Variovorax paradoxus: one gene and its partner. The protein of the gene in region 2 purifies or fractionates together with the protein of the main gene of each other region. This does not show direct contact. Links are inferred from orthologs where the notes say so. Each region holds a gene or a part of one and is shown on either strand. Other genes may lie near its edges.

Region 1 (9,789 bases), 5.6 Mb from region 2 along the record:
CCCATCTCCTCGGCGGGCTGGAAGATGAAATGCACGGTGCCGTCGAAGTCGCCAGGCCCCTGCTGCGACAGGTGCCACGCGGCGGCCAGCAGCATGGTGGTGTGGCCGTCGTGGCCGCAGGCGTGCATGCGGCCGGGGTTGGTCGACTTGTGGGCGAATTCGTTGGCCTCGTGCAGCGGCAGCGCGTCCATGTCGGCGCGCAGGCCGATGGTGCGGTTGCCGGTGCCCTTGCGCAGCACGCCGACCAGGCCCGTGCCGGCTATGCCGCGGTGCACCTCGATGCCCCATTCGGCGAGCAACTTCGCGACCTTCTCGGAGGTGCGGTGTTCCTCGAAACCGAGCTCGGGGTGGGCGTGGATGTCGCGCCGGATCTCGACGAAACGCGAGATGTCGGCAAAGGAATCGGCGATGTTCATGGCGGGGCGTGGGCTGCGAGTCAGTCGTTCGACCGGAAGCGAACGATTCTGGCGCAGCCGCCCGCCACGCGCATGCAGGCTTACGCGAGTCGGCCTTCCTGCCTCAGCTTCATGCCGATGCGGCGGATCTCCGCCTCGCCCTGGTCGAGCGCCGCGCGGCTGGTGTGCACCGAGTAGTGCCCCATCACCAGCTCGTGCGGATGCTTCACCGCCGAGCCCAGCACGAAGGCGGTGTCGCCGTGGGCGACGAAGTCGATGGCGTCATTCGACTCTTCGAACACCGCCAGCTCGCCGGCGCCGATCGGGCCGCCGCGCGCGTCGCCCGTCCCGAGCCCGCCCGCGTTCACGGCCACCCAGCCCACCGTGTGGCCGGCAGGCGGCGTGTAGCGCCAGCGCTCGCCGCCCTTCAGCTCGACGGCCAGGTAGTTCATCGACGCGGGCGCGGCGATGGCGCTCTGCGCCGCGCCGTGGCGCCCGAGCAGCACGCGCGCCGGGCCTTCGCGCGGCACCTGCGCGGGCGCGAGATACATGCTTTGCGCCGGTGCGTTCTCTTCCGAGGGCGGCAGCGCCACCCACAGCTGGAAGCCGCGCACGCGCTTGACGCCCGGCGCGGGCGCGCCGGTGTGCCACACGCCATTGCCGGCGCGCATCCACTCGACACCGCCGCCGCGCAGCGTGCCTTGCTCGCCGGTCGTGTCTTCGTACAGCGTGTCGCCCTCGATCAGATAGGTCAACGTGGCGATGCCCGAGTGCGGATGCAGCCCGAAGCCCTTGTGGCCGCCTTCGGTGTTGAAGCCGAACAGGTCGAGAAACACGAAGGGCTTGAGGAATTCGCCCAGGTCGCCGGGGCTCACCAGCCGAGTGATCGAGCCGTGCGAACTGCCGCGCGTGCGGTAGACCACCGCGCGGGCCTGCGTATCGACAGCCGTGGTCATGCGGCCTCCCTTGCGGTCTTCAGCGCCTTGGCCCACCAGGCGATGTCGTCGAGCATGCCGGTGGCCGCCTGCGCGAGATGCGGGAAGTCGCCGAAGCTCTTGCCCTGCTTCCAGATGCCCATGAACTCGACCATGCCGATGTGCACCGCATGGCGCACCGGCGCCATCTGCATCTCGACCGCCACCAGCCGCAGTTGCTCGACCGCGCGCGCCGCGCCCACGCCGCCATAACCCACGAAGCCGATTGGCTTGCGGATGAACTCCTTGTAGGCCCAGTCGATCGCGTTCTTCAGCACCGCGCTCGGGCCGTGGTTGTATTCGGGAGTGACCACGATCAGGCCGTCGAAGCTGGCCAGCCTGGCTTGCCAGCGCTGCGCGGCCTCGTTCTTCACCGGCCCCCAGGCGGGCGAGGACGCCTCGTTGAAGAAAGGCAGCGGATGGTCGCGCAAGTCGACCAGTTCGAAGGCGAGATCGGTGCGCTGCTGCGCGATCTCGTGGATCCATTGCGCGGGCTTCTCGCCGAAACGACCTTCGCGGGTCGAGGCGATGACGATGCCGATGCGGGGTTGTTGTTGCTGGGTCATGGGGTGCTCCTTTGGATGGAATCGGGAAGGGATGAAGGAAAGAAAGGTCAGGCCGTCGCGAGCCGCGACACCGGCCGCAGGCGCCAGGCCACGAAGCCAGACAGCAGCGCCAACACCACCGCCGGCGCGGGGTTGCCGCCGATCAGCACGAGGTGCGTGGCCACGGCGCAGACCATGGTCGCGGCCAGCAGCAGGCCGCCGAGGAAGCCGGTCGCCGGCACGAGCAGCAGCAGCGCACCGCCGATCTCGACCAGGCCCGTCAGGTAGCGAAACCACTGGCCGAAGCCGATGGCGTCGAACACCTGAACCATCTGCGGCACGCCGGCCAGCTTGGAAGTGCCGGCCGCGCCGAAAGCCACGGCGAGCAGGATGCGAACGCCCCAGACGATGCGGCGCTGGGTGGGGGAAGCAAGGGATGAGGAAGTCATGGGCACAAGGTTAGGCACGCACCCATTGATCGACTAGACGGTAGAGTCGGATTGCACTCGTCCGGAATTCGAAGAAATGAACACGCCATCCATGCTCGACCTCAACGACATCGCCATGTTCGTGCAGGTGGTGCGCTACGGCAGCTTCGCCGAGGCGGCGCGCCGCCTGGGCGTGCCGCCGAACACGCTCAGCCGGCGCATCCAGCAGCTCGAATCGCAGCTGGGTACGCGGCTGATGCAGCGCTCCACGCGCAAGCTGACGCTGACCAGCGCGGGGCAGGATTTCCATGACCGGTGCGCGGGGGCGGTGGACGGGCTGGTGGCGGCCGGGCAGGAGTTGGTGGCTGGGGGGCAGGCGCCGAGTGGGCTGGTGCGGGTAGCGGCTACCGCAGACTTTTTTGACTTCTTTCCCATGGAGTGGGTCGCGGAGTTCTTGCGAACCCACCCGCTGGTTCGACTGGACTTCGTGCTCAGCGATGCAGTGGTCGATCTGATCGCGGAGAACATCGACATCGCCTTTCGCGGCGGCCCGCTGAGCGACTCCAGCTATGTTGCGCGTCGGCTTGTCACCCGCAGCGGTGGCTTGCTTGCGAGCCCCGCATACATCGCTGCTCGCGGCGCGCCCACGACCTTGCAGGATCTGGCGCACCACGATTGCGTAACGGCCGCCCATCCAAGCGGTCATGCCACATGGCGATTGACCGGTCCCGACGGTATGGAGGAAGAAGTTCAGGTCAAAGGCCGATTTACGGGCAATACCGCGCAAGCACTGCGCAAGGCCACGCTGGCCGGGCTTGGCGTCGCACTGCTCCCGCCCGCGATGGCGACGTCTGACGAGCAAGCCGGGTTGTTGGTGCCTGTCCTGCCGCAATACCAATACCAGGGCCGAGGGCTGAACGTGGTTTATCCGAGCCGCAAGCACCTGCCGCTCGCGGTGTCGGCCTTTATCGAACTGGTAATAGAGAAGTTGGAAGGCAACCCGGAGATCTTTCCAACCGCATTGCGGCCACACCAGTCCTAGACCGATTTTTGTGTGATTTAGTTGGCAATTTTTAGGTAACAGCCCTATTTCGGTGCAGTTTCTCGAGACATTTGTGCAGTGCTTGCTTTACAAGAGACGTTTTGAAACAACCTTTTCGGGACGGATCAAGGTTTGGCCACCCTCATTCCTGCTTTGGGCAGTTGCGTGTCGCGCATGTCTCGTGGCGAAAAGCGTCTTGCCGAACGGCTTGAGCAAAAGCTCGATGACGACTATCTGCTCTGGTATGACGTGCCCGTCGGCCCCAAGCGCTCGCACCCCGACTTCGTCGTGCTTCACCCACGCCGCGGATTGCTGATCCTCGAAGTCAAGGATTGGCATCTGGACACGATTCGCCAAGCCAGCAAGGGGCCTTGGGAAATCCTGGCCGAAGGTATTCCCAAGACAGTCAGCAATCCTGCGGAACAGGCCCGCCAGCATGCGCATCACGTCGTCGATGCGCTCAAGCGCGACGCCCAACTCATCCACGCCGAGGGCAAGTGGCAGGGCATGCTTACCTTCCCCTGGAGCTACGGCGTGGTGCTGACCAACATCACGCGCAAGCAGTTCGAGGCGGCTGAACTGCATCGGGCCATTGAAGAACACCGGGTGGTGTGCTCGGATGAAATGACGGAGAGCGTCGACCCCGAGGCACTGCAGAGCCGCTTCTGGGGCATGTTCCCGGTACTCATGCGAGGCGCGCTGTCGCTGCCTCAGATCGATCGCGTCCGATGGACCCTGTTCCCCGAGATCCGGGTCCAGAACCAGGGCCTGCTGTTCGACGACAACGATGCCGAAGCGCGCATCCCGGAGCTGCTGCAGGTCATGGACCTTCAGCAAGAGCAACTCGCTCGCAGCCTTGGCGACGGGCATCGCGTGATTCATGGGGTTGCCGGGTCGGGCAAGACAATGATCCTGGGGTACCGCGCCGAGTACCTCGCCAAGAGCGTCACGAGCAAACCCATCCTCGTGCTTTGCTACAACGAGCCGCTGGCCGTCAAGCTCGCATCGGTCATGGAAGCCAAGGGCTTGAGCGACCGGGTGCATGCGCGGCACTTTCACAAGTGGTGTCGGGATCAACTCGTGACATACGGCCTGTTGCCGACAGAAAAAATGAGCACGTCCCAGCTCATGGAGGAATTCGTCGATCGTGTCATCCGCGGCGTCGACAAGAAGCAGATCCCTTCGGGCCAATACCAGGCGATCCTGATCGACGAAGGCCACGACTTTCAGCCCGAATGGCTGAAACTCGTCACGCAGATGGTCGATCCCGAGACCAACAGTCTCCTGCTGCTCTACGACGACGCCCAAAGCATCTACGAGCGGCAACGCACCAAGCAGTTCAGCTTCAAGAGCGTCGGCATCCAGGCCCAGGGACGCACGACGGTGCTGAAGATCAACTATCGAAACACCAGGCAGATCCTGCAGACCGCGAGCCTCATTGCCGCCGACTTGCTGACCGCCGAAGACAAGGACGACGACGGCATTCCGCTGCTGCGCCCCGTCAGTTGCGGCCGCGAAGGGCATGCGCCCTTGGTGGTCCGCCTGCCCTCGCTTCGCGACGAAGCAGTCAAGGTGGCCGAGTTGCTGAGCACGGCGCACCAAGAGGGCCATGCATGGGGTGACATGGCCGTGATCTGCCGACAGTACGCTGGCATGGAAGAGTGCGCGAATGCGCTCCGGTTGCGAAAGCTTCCGCACCAGGTCCGCAAGGGATCGGGAGATTTCAAGCCCAATGCGGACACCATCAAGATCATGACGATGCACGTCAGCAAAGGGCTTGAGTTCCCGGTTGTCGCGGTCGTCGGAAGCGGTGCGATGCCGCGCGAGACTGATGACGAGCGGGAGGAGGCAAGGCTCTTCTATGTGGCGGCGACACGCGCGACACAGAAGCTTTTCATCACGGTGAGCGGCGATGCCGCGTTCGGTAAGCGCCTCTGAATCGAACCCTGAGCCTTCACAGAGTTCGTGGGTTCATTCAGGCGCGAAATCTCGGTGGCGGCCATTCGCGTGAAAATGCCCTCCCATGAAAATCGAAAAAGACACCGTCGTCACCATCAAGTACAAGGTCTCCGACGCCCAGGGCAAGCTCATCGAGGCGAGCCCCGAGCCGATGGCCTACCTGCATGGGGGCTACGAGAACACGTTGCCCAAGATCGAGGAAGCGCTCGACGGCAAGGAAAAGGGCTATCAGACCGTGCTGAATCTCTCGCCCGAAGACGCCTTTGGCCAGCGCGACGAGACGCTGGTGCGCAGCATTCCCAAGACCGACTTTCCGCCGGGCGTGAAGGTGGGCGGGCAACTGCAGGGCCGGCTCGACGACGGAACCGAGCATGTGTTCACCGTGATGAAGATCAAGGGCCCGGTCGTGCTGCTCGACGGCAACCATCCGTGGGCGGGCAAGGCGCTGAAGTTCAGCCTGCAGGTGACGGACGTGCGCGCCGCGCTGCCGGTGGAAATCGAGCACCGGCATGTGCATGGCGCCCACGGGCACCATCACTGAACTGCTTCTTCTAGCTGCTGCTGCCGCGCGGCACCGGCTTCACGGGGCTTAGTGCAAGCAGCCGCTGCAGGCCGGCCTCATAGGCGGCGGCATCCATTTCGCTGCTGTCCCTTGCCACCAGGTAACTGAGCCCGAAGCGCTCGGTGGCCTGGGTGTAGAGGCGGTAGAAGCGCTCGTCTTCTTCGATGCGCGTCAGCTTCTGCCACGGCACGACGGCTGGCTTGCTGCTTTGAGGTGCACTCAGGCTCAGCCCCTGCGCGCTGATCGTCACCTCATGAATGCCGACGGCACGGGTCGCGGAGCGCGTGACCGACCGATGCAGCGCGCGCGCCACGCGGTCCCGCATGGCGGGCTGGACGCGTGCCCTGCGACGCGAGCCCAGGGCTGCGATGCGCTCGACCAGACGCGCGCGGAAAAACCACAGCACCAGCCCCGACAGCACGATCGCCACTGCCGAACTCACCCAGAACTCGGCACGAACCGGCCTGGGTTCGAACGCGTAAAGAAGCCCGATGGCGAGCACGGGCGCGGCCATCAGCAGCACCGAGAGTGCGCGTGGCACCAGCCGCTGAACAGCCGCGTGAAGGCGCTCCGACTGCCGGTCGTGTTCCGCGAGGCGGCGTTCCAGCGCCGCATCTCCGAGCAGCTCCGCGTCTTCCGGCGCCAGCCTGAATCGCAGTTGCAGTGGTTCGTCCATCTCGTTTCTTACTTCTTCTTCCAGAACCTGGCGTCTTCGTCGATCTTCGCGAGCGCCTTGGCACACGCCCTGGCCCCGGCCGCATGGCGCGCGCTGAACCAGCCCACCGCGAACCACGCACGGGCATCGCGCTCGGTCGCCTCGCGATACAGCGCAAGCGCCACGGCTTCGTCGTTGAACTCGCCCAGAGCGTCCTGCGCGGGGCGCAGCGCCTTGAGATAGCGCTCGGCACCGTTCTTGTCCGCCGCCTCGAACAGCGGGGAGACGAATTCAGCAAGGTAGCGCAGGCGCTTGAGCCGCTTGCGCACGCGGTGCTGGCTTTCGGTGTCCAGCGATTCGAAGCGTTCGCCGTCGCGCATCACCTGCTTGTGCAGGCCCTGCAGCCGCTTGCGCAGCAGGCGCCGGGCGGCATCGGCATCCAGGGGCGTCGGCACCGGTGGGGGCGCTTCTTCACCATCGCTTGCCGGCGCGGCCTTCGCGGGGCCGGCTGCGGTAAAGCCGATCAGCGACACCAGCACGTTCTGGAACGCCGCGGCGCGCACGACGTCTCCGGCGGAAGACACGCTGGTCGCCGCCGCGTCGCCCGCCAGCGGATCGAATTCCGGCGCCCCCGCCTCGCGCAGCCGCGGCTGCGCCAGCTTCACCACCTGCTCGCGGTCGCGCAGCTCGCCGAGCGCGCGGAAGGCGTCGACCAGGGGCGGCTCCCATTCGCTGGCATCGAACAGGCCCGAGGCGGTGTCGAGCCCCGCCAGTTCGCGCAGCGCGGTACGCAGCCGGCGGATGCCGATGCGCAGCTGGTGCACCTGCTCTTCGTCTTCGCTGCCCGCCGCGATCTCGCTCGCGTTCGGCAGCATCTGCGCGAGGCACGAGGCCACCACCGCCTGCTGGATGGCGCGACCGTCCGGGTGCTGGCTGCCAAAGCGCGGGGGTTCGGCCTTCACCGCTTCCACTGTTTCCTGTGCCGACAGCAGGCGCGCGCCACGCTCGGCCTTCGACACGGTGCTGAACCACAGCCCGTGCTGCTGCGACCAGCGCCGCGCAAGCGACACCAGGCCTTGCACGTCCCCGTGCTTGAGTTCCAGCTCCAGTTCGCACACCGGCGATGCGCGCTGCTCGGGCGTGCCGGCGTGCGCGACGACCTTGCCGACGTCCAGCGCCATCTCCACCACCGCGCCGCCGAGCCCGGTGACGCGCACGTCGCGCGTGAGTCGTACGATGTCGGTCGATTGCCGCTCGACCAGCGGCACGCCGCCGTCGCCGCTGCCATGCGCCAGCAGCTTCGCGAGCCGGTCACCCACGGGCGTGCCCTGGTGGCGCAGCGGGTCGATGGACGGCGTGGCACCGGCCGTGCCCAGGTCGACGTTGTGTTCCAGCCGGTGCAGCGCGTTGTCGCCGGTGGCCTTCACCGTCTGCACCCAGCGCCGGCCCTCCTTGCGCAGCCGCAGCACCATGCCGTCGGCGGCCAGCCGCTGGTCGGTGGTGTCGAAGTAGCGGGCCTGCAGGCGGGTGCGAACGACAGCGCCGCGCTTCAGGGCGGCTTCGACGGCCTTCAGGCGGCCGGCGGGAATGCAGAACTTGAACTCGATTTCCATAGGGCCCGATGATGCCCGCCCGTCGCGCGGCGGCGCCTAAATCCCCTGCCTTGAAAATCATGTGGACACCGTCCAGTTTTCTTGGTATCTTTTTGTGGACGGCGTACACAAGACGCCGGAAAAGCTCCCCGCCACCCTCCACAGACACAGGACGACCCCATGGCCAACAAGCAGATCTTCGTGAATCTCCCCGTCAAGAACCTCGACAAGACCAAGGCGTTCTTCGCCGCGCTCGGCTACACCTTCAACGCGCAGTTCACCGACGCCAACGCCGCATGCATGGTCATCCAGGAGGGCAGCATCCACGCCATGCTGCTGGTGGAGGATTTCTTCAAGACCTTCACGAGCAAGAGCATCGCCGACACCAGCAAGAGCACCGAAGTGCTGCTGTGCCTCTCATGCGAGAGCCGCGCCGAGGTCGACGAACTGGTGGCCAAGGCCAAGGCCGCCGGCGGCACCATCCCGGGCGAACCGAAGGACTACGGCTTCATGTACGGCCACGGCTTCCAGGACATCGACGGCCACCTGTGGGAGCTGATGTACATGGACCCGAACGCCGTCGTGACGCACCAGAACCAGTGACGTGACGCCACGCCGTTGAAGAAGCCGAGCGATGCCCATCGTTCCATACGCGCTCTTCACTGTTGCAGGGAGGGCCTCTACCAGACCACGACGGCGCCCCGATATTCCTTTCACCGGCACGGCATCATCGGCCGAGCCCCCCATGAAAAGGAATAGCCCCATGTCCGAACAAGACAACAGCCCCATCGTGCGGGTCGCCCCCCTCGGTTTCCCGTGGCAGACGATCGACCCGTTTTTGTTCTGCGTCTACCACGACGACGCCTACCCGCAAGGCAACGGGAGCATGGGCCCTGCCGCCTCGCTGGCCGGCCGCGACATCGGCCAGGACTTCAGCCGCAAGGACGGCTGGAGCATGTACCACGGCGACACGGTGCCGGGCTTTCCCTCGCACCCGCACCGCGGCTTCGAGACCGTGACCATCGTGCGCAAGGGCCTGGTCGACCACTCCGATTCGCTGGGCGCCACCGCGCGCTTCGGCGGCGGCGACGTGCAGTGGCTCACGGCCGGCAAGGGCATCGTGCACTCCGAGATGTTCCCGCTGCTCGACGCCGGCGCGCCGAACCCGCTGGAGCTGTTCCAGATCTGGTTGAACCTGCCAGCCCGCAGCAAGATGGCCGAGCCGCATTTCACGATGTTCTGGTCCGACGCCATTCCGCGCTTCTCGTCCGACGACGCGAAGGGCGGCCGCACCGAGGTCGCCGTGATCGCGGGCCGACTGGGCGACGCCGTCAACGGACAGGACCCGATCCAGCCGCTGGCGCCGCCACCCGATTCATGGGCCGCACAGGCCGATGCCGACGTGGCGATCTGGACGCTCAAGATGACGCCCGGCGCGCAATGGACGCTGCCGGCCGCCAGCGGCGAGGGCACGCGGCGCATGCTGTACTTCTTCAAGGGTGCGGCGGCTTTCGTCGCGGGCCGCCGCGTGGAAGGGCCGGCGGCCATCGAGTTGCGCGGCGATGCGGCGGTGGAAATCGCCAACGGCGCCGATGAAAGCGAGTTCCTGGTGCTGCAGGGCCGCCCGATCGCCGAGC
Region 2 (9,660 bases):
ATGCCGCCGCGTTCGACGTGCTCTACGCGCGCCACGAAGGCGGGCTGTTCCGCTTCGTCAAGCGGCTGCTGGGCGCGCGGCTGGCGGCGCAGGCCGATGAGGTGTTCCAGGACACCTGGGTGCGGATCATCTCTGCGCGCGACAGCTTCTCGCCGCAGGGCGCGACGTGGCGCACCTGGGCCTTCACCATCGCGCACAACCTCGCGATGGACCGCCTGCGCGTGAGCGGGCGCGAAGTGGCGCTCGACGCGCATCCCGACAACGACAGCGACCCCGTGCCCACGCTCGACCGCGGCGTGCGCGGCGCGGTGGACGCTGCCGCGCACCCGTCGGCCGAGGAACTCGCGTTCTGGCGCGCCGCGGGCCGCCGTTTGCTCGCCTGCCTCGACGAACTGCCGACCGACCAGCGTGCTGCGTTCCTGCTGCACCATGAAGACGGCCTGACCGTCGAGGCGCTGGCCGCGAGCCTGGAGATCGGGTTCGAGACCGTGCGCAGCCGCCTGCGCTACGGCCTGCAGAAGCTGCGCGGCTGCATGGCGCGTTACCTGGCGGTGCTGGAGCAGCGGGCATGAGCAGCACCACAGGCTTCGACCGCGACGACGGCGGCGACCTGCGCGATCCGGCGCTGCGCCGCGCGCTGGACCATGCGCCCGACAGCAACGCGACGCCCGATCCACGCACGCGCGATGCCATCCTGAAGATGGCGCACAACCTTGCCGCCACCGTGCCGGCTGCAAAGAACGCTGCCGCCAACAGCGCGAGCGCCGCGCCGTGGTGGCGCCGCGTGTTCGGGGGTGGCGGGGAGCCGCGTTCGCGCATGCCGTGGAATGCGGCTTTCGCGACGGTGCTGCTGGCGACTTTCGTGACGGTGCTCTGGCATCGCGAGCCGGTGCCGGATGCGCAGCTGGATGGCGAGGCGCGTGTTGCCGGCGCCGCGGCACCGGCGGCGGCCCCGCCACCAGCTTCTGCGCCGGCTCAACCCGCGGCAGAGGCCGCGCCTCCGGCCGAACCGCCAGTAGCCGCTGCGGCCGCACCTCAGCAGGCACCGCCGCCATCGGCTGCCGCAAAAAGAGCGCCTGCTGCTGAACAGAAACAAGCGCAGGCCCAGCGCGATGCTTTTTCCAAGGAAGCTCCTGGCATCGCTGGTGCAGATGCAGATACCGTTCGTCGCCCTGCGCCACCACCACCACCTCAGGCGGCTCCTGCGCCCGTCGCGCCGGCTCCTGCATCGCCTCCAGCCGCAGTGGCCGAGCAGGCCGCTCCCGCGCGCAGCGACGAGCAACGTGAAGAGCGCGTAGAAAACGAACGCCGCCGCGCCTATGCCGTCGAGGCCCCGGCATCGGCCGTAGCGCCCGCGCCCAGCGTCGCGCCGCCACCACCTGCGCCGATTGCTGCACCTGCTCCGGCAGCAGCAGCGGCCGCCCCGCAGTACCAGGGCGGCAGCCCGAGCGCGGACGCCTCAGGCGCGCTGCGCGCCCCCGCATCACGTGCCGCAGCCCCCAAGGCGGTCGCACGGAGCGAAGGCGCCACGGCCTTCACGGCCCTGGATCGATGGACATCCTTCAGCTTCACAGGCCCGGGTGCCGACGTGCGCCACGAGCGCGGCGACGTCGAAGGCTTGCCCGCGCTCGTCGGCACGGTGGCCCGTTCGGCCGCGGCAGGCGACGAGCCGCTCGTCGCACCGGTCGAGGCGCGCCTGTCGCTCTATCGGGGCAGCACGCTCGTCGCCGTGCTGGAGATTGCTGGCGGCCAGGTGCGCTGGACACCGCAGCCCAACGGCAGCGCGCTCGTCGGCACGCCGCCCGCGCAGGCGCTCGACGCGCTGCGCTCGCTGCTCACGCGCTGAGCACGGCCGGCAGCCCGGCGCGCGCCGGAATCAGGCGTTCTTGAAATCCGGCTGACGCTTGTTCAGGAAAGCGTCCATGCCTTCCTTCTGGTCGACGGTGGCGAACAGCGCGTGGAACAGCCGGCGCTCGAACATCACGCCGTCGCTCAGGCCGCCCTCGAAGGCGCGGTTGACCGATTCCTTGGCCGCCATCACCGAAATCTGCGAGTAGCCGCAGATGATCAGCGCCGCGCCCAGCGCCTCGTCGGCGAGTTTCTCGAAAGGCACCACGCGGCTCACGAGGCCGGCGCGCTCGGCTTCGGCCGCGTCCATCATGCGGGCCGTGAGCACCATGTCCATGGCCTTGCTCTTGCCCACCGCGCGCGGCAGGCGCTGCGTGCCGCCGGCGCCGGGGATCACGCCGATCTTGATCTCGGGCTGGCCGAACTTCGCGTTGTCGGCCGCGATGATGAAGTCGCACATCATCGCCAGCTCGCAGCCACCGCCCAGCGCGAAGCCGGCCACCGCGCCGATCACCGGCTTGCGAATGGAGCGGATGGTTTCCCAGTTGCGCGTGATGTAGTCGCCCTTGTAGGTGTCGATGAAGCTGTACTTGGCCATCGCCGCGATGTCGGCGCCGGCCGCGAAGGCGCGCTCGCTGCCCGTGAGGATGATGCAGCCGATGGCATCGTCCGCGTCGAAGGCCTTCAGGGCCTGGCCCAGCTCGGTCATGAGCGCGTCGTTCAGCGCATTCAGGGCCTTGGGGCGGTTGAGGGTGATGATGCCGACCTTGCCTGCTTCGGTCCGCACTTCGATGTTTTCGTAGCTCATGGTGTCTCCGGGGAAGGGGAAGAAAAACGCGCTTCACTATACCCAGCATGGCCGGCGCGGTGGCAGGGCATGGCGAGTTCCCATAGAGTGCCCGCCATGAGTTCCAACTACGCCTACCTGTTCGTTGCCATCGTGGCCGAAGTGATTGCCACCAGTTTCCTCAAGGGCTCGGACGGTTTCACCCGGCTCTGGCCCACGCTGGCCTCGGTGGCCGGCTACGTGGTCGCGTTCTTTTTCCTCTCGCTCACGCTGCGCACCATTCCGACCGGCATCGCCTATGCGATCTGGTCGGGCGTGGGCATCGTGCTGATCTCGCTCGTGAGCTGGCTGTGGTTCGGCCAGAAGCTCGACGGGCCGGCGATCGCGGGGCTCGGGCTGATCATTGCGGGCGTGGTGGTGGTGAACGTGTTCTCGAAGTCGGTTTCGCACTGACCATCGCAGGGTCTTCAGTTGAGAATTGCTCTCATCTAGAATGCCCGCCATGGAGTTCCCGATGCAAGAACATGCCGTGTTGCTGCGGGCCTATGCCAGGGCACAGGAGCGTTGCTCGCGCCTGCTGGCCGAGCAGGCCGCGCTGATCGAAAGGCTCGAGGCGCAGATCGTCCGTTTGCGCGGCGCGCTGGTGGCGCGCGATTCAGCCATTGTCATCGTGCGCGAGGAACTGGCCGCGCGCGCCGCGGCGGGTGCGGCCCTGCCCAAGCGGCTGAATGCGCTGCTGTCGCCGGGCAGCCGGCGCCACCTGCGGCCGCCCCGGCCGGAGGCGCCCGCCGACCTGCGCGAGAAAGCCGTGCTGTGCGTCGGCCATGACGACGAGGCGCCTTCGCTCGCTCGCCAGCTGGTGGAGATCGCAGGAGGACGCTACCTGCACCACGATGGCGGGGAAGGCGATGCGGACGACCCCGCCGCGCTCGAAGCCAGCCTGCGTGCCGCCGACCTCGTGATCTGCCAGACCGGCTGCGTGAGCCACGACGCCTACTGGCGTGTGCAGGACCATTGCCGCAGGACCGGCAAACCCTGCGTGCTGGTCGGCGAGCCGCAGCCGATGATGTTCGTGCGGCACCCGGCCGCGGCCGAAAACGCCTAGCCGGCCAGCCAGCCTGCCACCTTGGTGGCGTCGTGCGCGAACAGGCGCCAGGTGGTCGCATTTGTCGGCAGCGCCAGCGGCAGCCTGATCAGCTTGCGGTCCCGCGCCACGATTGCCGTGCACTTCGTCGCGTCGCCCAGGTACAGCGCCAGATCGTCGAGCTTGGCGATGCGCCAGGCTTGCGCCGGCCGCTGCTGGCCCCGCTTGCCGACGGCAGGCAGTTCGATGCCGATCCACTCGTCGTTCGCCGAAAAGCCGGCCTTCTCGGCGGGGCCACCGCGCAGCACCACCTTCACCTGCACGCTGCCGTTGGCTTCGGCCACGCGCAGGCCCAGCGCCTGAGCCTGCTGCGAAGGGTCTTCCAGCGTGGCCACGCCGTGCGCGCGCAGCAGCTGCGCGAGCGGAAGCTCCTCGGTCGAATGCACCCAGCGCGCGAGTTCCACCGCATACGAACGGCCGCTCACTGCCTCCAGCGCGGCGGCAATGTCGGCTTCGCTGATCGGCCCGCCGCCGCCGTGCGTCCACAGGTGGCGCATCACGTCGTCGAGCGTGCCTTTGCCTTCGTGGCGCAAGGTGAGGTCGAAGCACAGCGCCACCAGCGCGCCCTTGGTGTAGTAGCTCACCGTGCTGTTGGGCGTCTGTTCGTCCTGGCGGTAGTACTTGACCCAGGCATCGAAGCTCGCGTCGGCCACCGGCTGCACCAGCCGGCCCGGCGTCTGCATGACCTGGTTGATGGTCTTGTTCAGCAGGCGCAGGTAGGCCGCGTCGTCGATGCGGCCGGCGCGGCGCAGCAGCAGGTCGTCGTAGTAGCTGGTGAAGCCCTCGAAGAACCACAGCAGCTGCGTGTAGTTTTCCTGGCTGTAGTCGTAGCGCGCGAACTCGCCGGGCCGCATGCGCTTGACATTCCATGTGTGGAAGTATTCGTGGCTGATGAGGCCCATCAGCGTGGTGTAGCCCTCGGGCTGCTTCTTCTTTTCGCCGCGCTGCGGCAGGTCGCGGCGGTTGCAGATCAGCGCGGTGGAGTGGCGATGCTCGAGGCCGCCGTAACCGTCGTCCACGGCGTTGAGCATGAACACGTAGCGGTCGATCGGCAGCTTCGGGCCGCCGCGCTTGCCGGCCTTGTCGCCATGCCAGAAGCGCATCTCGGCTTCGCAGATGGCCTTGGTGTCGGCGATGAGCCTGTCGCCGTCGAACGAGGCCGCGGCGCCCGCGACCACGAAGCGATGCGGCACGCCGCAGGCCTCGAATTCGGCGCTCCAGAACGCGCCCATCTCGACCGGACTGTCGGCCAGCTCGTCGTAGCCGGCGGCCTGGTAGCTGCCGAAGCCGTGCCTGTCGGCCTTGAGCGGCACGAGCGCCGTGGCGCAGGACCAGCGCGGGGCGTCGTCGGCCAGCACGGGCGCGACGATTTCCAGCGCATGCGGCGCATCGGTCTGGCCCTCGACCCGCAGGCACACGCTGGTGCCGTTGAAGAAGCCGCGCTCGGCATCGAGCCAGGCGGTGCGCACCGAGTTGTCGTAGGCGCAGACCTGGTAGTTCAGCACCAGCGGCTGGCCGGGCGTGCATTCGACCAGCCAGCTGCATTTGTCGAGCTGTGTCAGCGTCGGCTTGCGGCGTCCCTGCGTGGCGCGCAGGCCCTGCAGGTTCTTGGCGAATTCGCGCACCAGGTAGCTGCCCGGAATCCACACCGGCAGCGACACGCGCTGCCGCGCGGCGGGCGCGTCGATGGTGAGCGTCACGCCGAACAGGCGCGCATGGAGGTCCGCGCATTCGACGCGAAAACGAACGCCGGCCACTGGCGCGGCAACGGCGGCGGCACTGCGCCGCACAGGAGCCTTCGCCGCCATCAGCTCGACGAAGCGGCGAGTTGCTTCTCGACCTGCTCTGCGGGAATGGCGCCGGGCGTGCGTGTGCCGTCGCTGAAGATCAGCGTGGGCGTGCCGGTGATGTTGTACTTGCGGCCGAACTCGACGTTGCGCTGCAGCGCGGTCACGTCGCAGCTGCTCGGCGCGGTGGTGGGCTTGGTGCTGGATTCCATCCAGTCGCCCCAGGCCTTGCCCTTGTCCTTGCTGCACCAGATGTCGCGCGACTTGATGTTCGAATCGGGGCCGAGCACCGGGTACAGGAACAGGTACACGGTCACGTTGTCGACCGTCTTCATGTCCTTCTCGAAGCGCTTGCAGTAGCCGCAGTTCGGGTCTTCGAACACCGCGAGCTTGCGCTTGCCGTTGCCGCGCACGATCTTGATCGAGTCCTTCAGCGGCAGTTGGTCGAAGGCGACGGCGCTGAGTTTCTCGACGCGTTCCTCGGTCAGGTTCTTGCGCGACTTCACGTCGATCAGGTTGCCCTGGATCAGGTAGTTGCCCTGCTCGTCGGTGTAGAAGATCTGCGAGCCGTTCACGCGCACTTCGTAGAGCCCCGCGATCGGCGACTTCGACACTTCGTCGATGGCCGGGAACTGCGGGATGCGCGAGGGCAGGTTCTTGCGGATCTCGGCTTCGCCGGCCGTGGCGGCCACGACGGCGCCCAGCGTGCAGGCGGCGAGTAGGAGGTTGCGTGCGAGTGTCATCGGAAGATCCGTTGGTTCGATTCGAGAAGAAAGCAGGGCGTCAGGCCTTCAGGCCCATCGCCTGCGCCGTGATCCAGTGCTTGACGAGGCGCGTGCGGTCGAAACCGCGCATGCCCCAGTTGCGCAATGCAGGCAGTGGACCCAGGTTGTGCGAGAAAAGTTGCTGCAATCCGTCGGTCGCCAGGCTCATCTGCAGCACGTCGGCGCGGCGGGCGCGCTCGTAGCGGCGCAGCAGGCGGGCGTCGCCCACGCTGCGCCAGTAGTCGCGGTTGCGGATCACGTCGGCCAGCGCGGCCGCGTCGGCCAGGCCCAGGTTCAGGCCCTGGCCGGCCAGCGGATGCACCGTGTGGGCGGCGTCGCCCGCCAGTGCCCAGGAGCGGGTCGGCTGGCCGGGCATGGCGCCGGTCCATCGGTCGGCGATGGCACGGGCCAGCGGCCAGGCGCCGCGCTCGCTCGTGAGCTTGAGCGCGCCGAGCGCCGCGTGGCTGGCCTCGGTGACGGCGGCGTTGAATTCCTCGTCGGCTTGCGCCAGCAGGGCCGGCGCGCGCAGCTGGTCGACCGACCAGACCAGCGCGACCGTCTTGCCGTGCACGCCGCCCAACGGCAGCAGCGCGAGCACTTCGCCCTTGTCGTTGAACCACTGGCGCGCGATGCCGTCGTGCGACTGCTCGGCCTCGAGCCGGGCGGCAATCGCATGCTGGGGATAGCGGGTGACTTCGTAGCTCACGCCGAGCGCCTCGCGCGTGGTGCTGGCCTTGCCTTCGCACACCACGGTGAGCGGCGCGGCCACGGGCTCGGTCACGACCTCGATGAGGGGCTGGAAGCGCACCGCGTCGGCCAGTTGCTGTTCGAGCGCGGGCACGTCGACGATCCATGCCAGCGCGTCGACCTTCTGGCGCGCGGCGCTGAACTGCACCCGGCCGCCTTCGTCGCCGTGCACCAGCATTTCGTGTACCGGCGTGGCGTGCGCGGCGTCGGGCCAGGCGCGCAGCGAATCGAGCAGCGTGCGGGAGGCGGTGTTCAGCGCATAGGCGCGGATGTCTTCCTTGCCCTGAGCGGCCGGCGGCACCACCAGCGCGACGCGCACACGCTCGCGCGCGAGCAGCAGGGCCAGCGTACGGCCGACGATGCCGGCGCCGCGAATGCAAACTTCTGGAGGGAGGGCCATCGAACAATTGTATGGACTACGCCCGCGCCCCGAGGTGGCACCTCCGCGATGCGGGACAATTGCCGCCGATTTCCAAGGAACCCCACCGTGTCCCAGCCCGCTTTCGACCTCGAAGCCACCATCGCGCGCCTGTTCATCTACCCGGTCAAGTCCTGCGGCGGGGTCGAGCTTCCCGAAATGCTGCTGACCGAGACCGGCCTGGAGTTCGACCGGGCCTGGATGGTGGTCGACGCCCAGGGCGAGTTCGTCACCCAGCGGCAGCTGCCGCGCATGGCGCTGATCAAGCCGCAGATGAAGCACATGGAAGTGGTGCTGCGCGCGCCCGGCATGCTGGCGCTGCACCTGGCCTTCGACCGCGTCGAAAAGCCGGTGCGCGTGCGCGTCTGGAAAGACGAAGTGGCGGCCTACGACATGGGCGACATCGCCGCCCAGTGGTTCAGCGATTTCCTCTCGGAGCCCGGCAAGCCGCAGACCCTGCGCCTCGTGCGCTTCGACCCCGAGCAGAAGCGCCTGTCGAGCCTGAAGTGGACCGGCGGCATCGAGGCCGAGAACCAGTTCGCCGACGGCTACCCGGTGCTGGTGGCGAGCGAAGGCTCCTTGGCCGACTTGAACGCTCGCCTGGCGGCGGCGGGCCACGACGCGGTCGGCATCGAGCGCTTCCGTCCCAACATCGTGCTGGCGGGCATGGAGTCGCACGACGAGGATCGGGTGGAAGCGCTGCACATCTCCACCGGCGAGGGCGGGGCCGAACTGCGCCCCGTCAAGCCCTGCACCCGCTGCCCGATCCCGGACATCGACCCGGCCACCGCCCTCAGCAGCCCCGAGGTCGGCGACATGCTGCGCACCTACCGCGCCGATCCGCGCGTGGACGGCGGCATCACCTTCGGCATGAACTGCATCGTGATCCAGGGCGTGGAGCACATGCTCAAGGTCGGCCAGCCGGTGGGCGCGAACTACAAGTTCGAATGACGGTCGGCGCCCGGGCGGCGCTTCAGAACTTCACGCCGGCGATCAGGATGATGTTCGCGTAGGGCGTGCACTCGCCCGTACGCACCATGGCCCGCGCCTTTGCCGTGCGGCGCTTGAATTCCTCGTGCGACACCGTCTGCGGCGCAATGCCCAGCGACTGCGGATACCAGCCCGGCAGATTCTTCGCGTCGTCCAGCGCCTCGCCGGCCACCACGATGCCTTCCACCTGCATCTCCGACAGCACCGCCTCCAGCACGTCGCAGAGTTGCGGCACGCCCCGCGCCACGGCCAGGTCGATGCGGCGCGGGCCGTCGGGAATCGGCAGGCCGGCGTCGCCCAGCACGAGCATGTCGCCGTGGCCCAGCGAGGCGATCACGTGGGAGAGTTCGGCGTGCAGCAGGGCGGTTCGTTTCACAGCGTGATCCAGTCGGGAGGCAGCGGGCTGCGCAGCACGGCGTCGCGCTGCGGAATGGAGGGTTGGGCGCCGGGCTGCTGGATGCACAGCGCCGCGGCGCGGATGCCCAGGCGTACGGCCTCGTCGAAGGACTGGCCTTCGCCCAGCGCGACCGCGAGCGCGCCCAGGAATGTGTCGCCGGCGGCGGTGGTGTCGACCGCCTGCACCTTGGGCGCGGGGTGGTGCCGCGCGCCGTCGGCGTCGACCGCCACGGCGCCGCGCGCGCCCAGTGTGACGACCACGCGCGCGATGCCCTTGGCGCGCAGCGCCCGGCCGGCCGCGGCGGCTTCCAGCGGGCTGTCGGCGGGCTGGCCGCACAGCGTCTGCGCCTCGATCTCGTTGACGACCAGCGTGTCGATCCGCTGCCACAGCGGCTCGGCAATGGGCTGCACCGGCGACGGGTTCAGCAGCACCTTGCAGCCCGCGCCGTGCGCGGCGGAAATCGCGCGCGCGACCTGGTCCAGCGGTGTCTCGAACTGCGCCACCAGGAAGGCGGCGCCCTGCACCTGGCGCTTGAGCGCGGCTTCGTCGATCTCTACCCTGGCGTTGGCGCCAGGGATCATCACGATGCGGTTCTGGCCGCTGTCTTCCACGAGGATCAGCGCGGTGCCCGTGGGCTCGCCGGCCACGGTGCGCAGCGCGGCGGTGTCGATGCCGTCGCGCTCGAGCGCCTCGCGCAGCGCGGTGCCGTGGGCGTCGTCGCCAACGCAGCCGATCATCTGCACCTGCGCGCCTTCGCGCGCGCAGCTCACGGCCTGGT

What was found.
Region 1: the proteins of L3V85_RS29190 (region 2) and L3V85_RS03020 purify together in Escherichia coli (affinity purification with mass spectrometry, with the first as the bait; 2 studies listed by BioGRID). This does not show direct contact. The link is inferred for Variovorax paradoxus from one-to-one orthologs.

Annotation. Positions count from the first base shown.
Region 1 is NZ_CP091716.1:601,423-611,211, reverse strand. The notes cover bases 4,150-7,145. They hold L3V85_RS03020 (FKBP-type peptidyl-prolyl cis-trans isomerase), read left to right. Parts: upstream 4,150-5,407; coding sequence 5,408-5,884; downstream 5,885-7,145. Other genes in these bases: L3V85_RS03010 (CYTH and CHAD domain-containing protein), read right to left, coding at 6,590-7,145; L3V85_RS03015 (hypothetical protein), read right to left, coding at 5,895-6,581; L3V85_RS03025 (DEAD/DEAH box helicase), read left to right, coding at 4,150-5,322. Outside these bases: L3V85_RS03050 (M20 aminoacylase family protein), read right to left, coding at 1-416; L3V85_RS03045 (pirin family protein), read right to left, coding at 497-1,351; L3V85_RS03040 (NADPH-dependent FMN reductase), read right to left, coding at 1,348-1,935; L3V85_RS03035 (DoxX family protein), read right to left, coding at 1,983-2,363; L3V85_RS03030 (LysR family transcriptional regulator), read left to right, coding at 2,455-3,384; more of L3V85_RS03025, read left to right, coding at 3,517-4,149; more of L3V85_RS03010, read right to left, coding at 7,146-8,173; L3V85_RS03005 (VOC family protein), read left to right, coding at 8,333-8,755; L3V85_RS03000 (pirin family protein), read left to right, coding at 8,898-9,789. UniProt on the Escherichia coli protein: Folding helper with both chaperone and peptidyl-prolyl cis-trans isomerase (PPIase) activities. Chaperone activity prevents aggregation of unfolded or partially folded proteins and promotes their correct folding.
Region 2 is NZ_CP091716.1:6,251,423-6,261,082, reverse strand. What follows is about bases 4,449-7,315. They hold L3V85_RS29190 (DsbC family protein), read right to left. Parts: upstream 6,310-7,315; coding sequence 5,587-6,309; downstream 4,449-5,586. Other genes in these bases: L3V85_RS29185 (FAD-dependent monooxygenase), read right to left, coding at 6,350-7,315; L3V85_RS29195 (M61 family metallopeptidase), read right to left, coding at 4,449-5,587. Outside these bases: L3V85_RS29220 (sigma-70 family RNA polymerase sigma factor), read left to right, coding at 1-572; L3V85_RS29215 (hypothetical protein), read left to right, coding at 569-1,846; L3V85_RS29210 (enoyl-CoA hydratase), read right to left, coding at 1,877-2,656; L3V85_RS29205 (SMR family transporter), read left to right, coding at 2,753-3,088; L3V85_RS29200 (DUF2325 domain-containing protein), read left to right, coding at 3,150-3,740; more of L3V85_RS29195, read right to left, coding at 3,737-4,448; more of L3V85_RS29185, read right to left, coding at 7,316-7,477; L3V85_RS29180 (MOSC domain-containing protein), read left to right, coding at 7,565-8,446; rbsD (D-ribose pyranase), read right to left, coding at 8,469-8,861; rbsK (ribokinase), read right to left, coding at 8,858-9,660. UniProt on the Escherichia coli protein: Acts as a disulfide isomerase, interacting with incorrectly folded proteins to correct non-native disulfide bonds.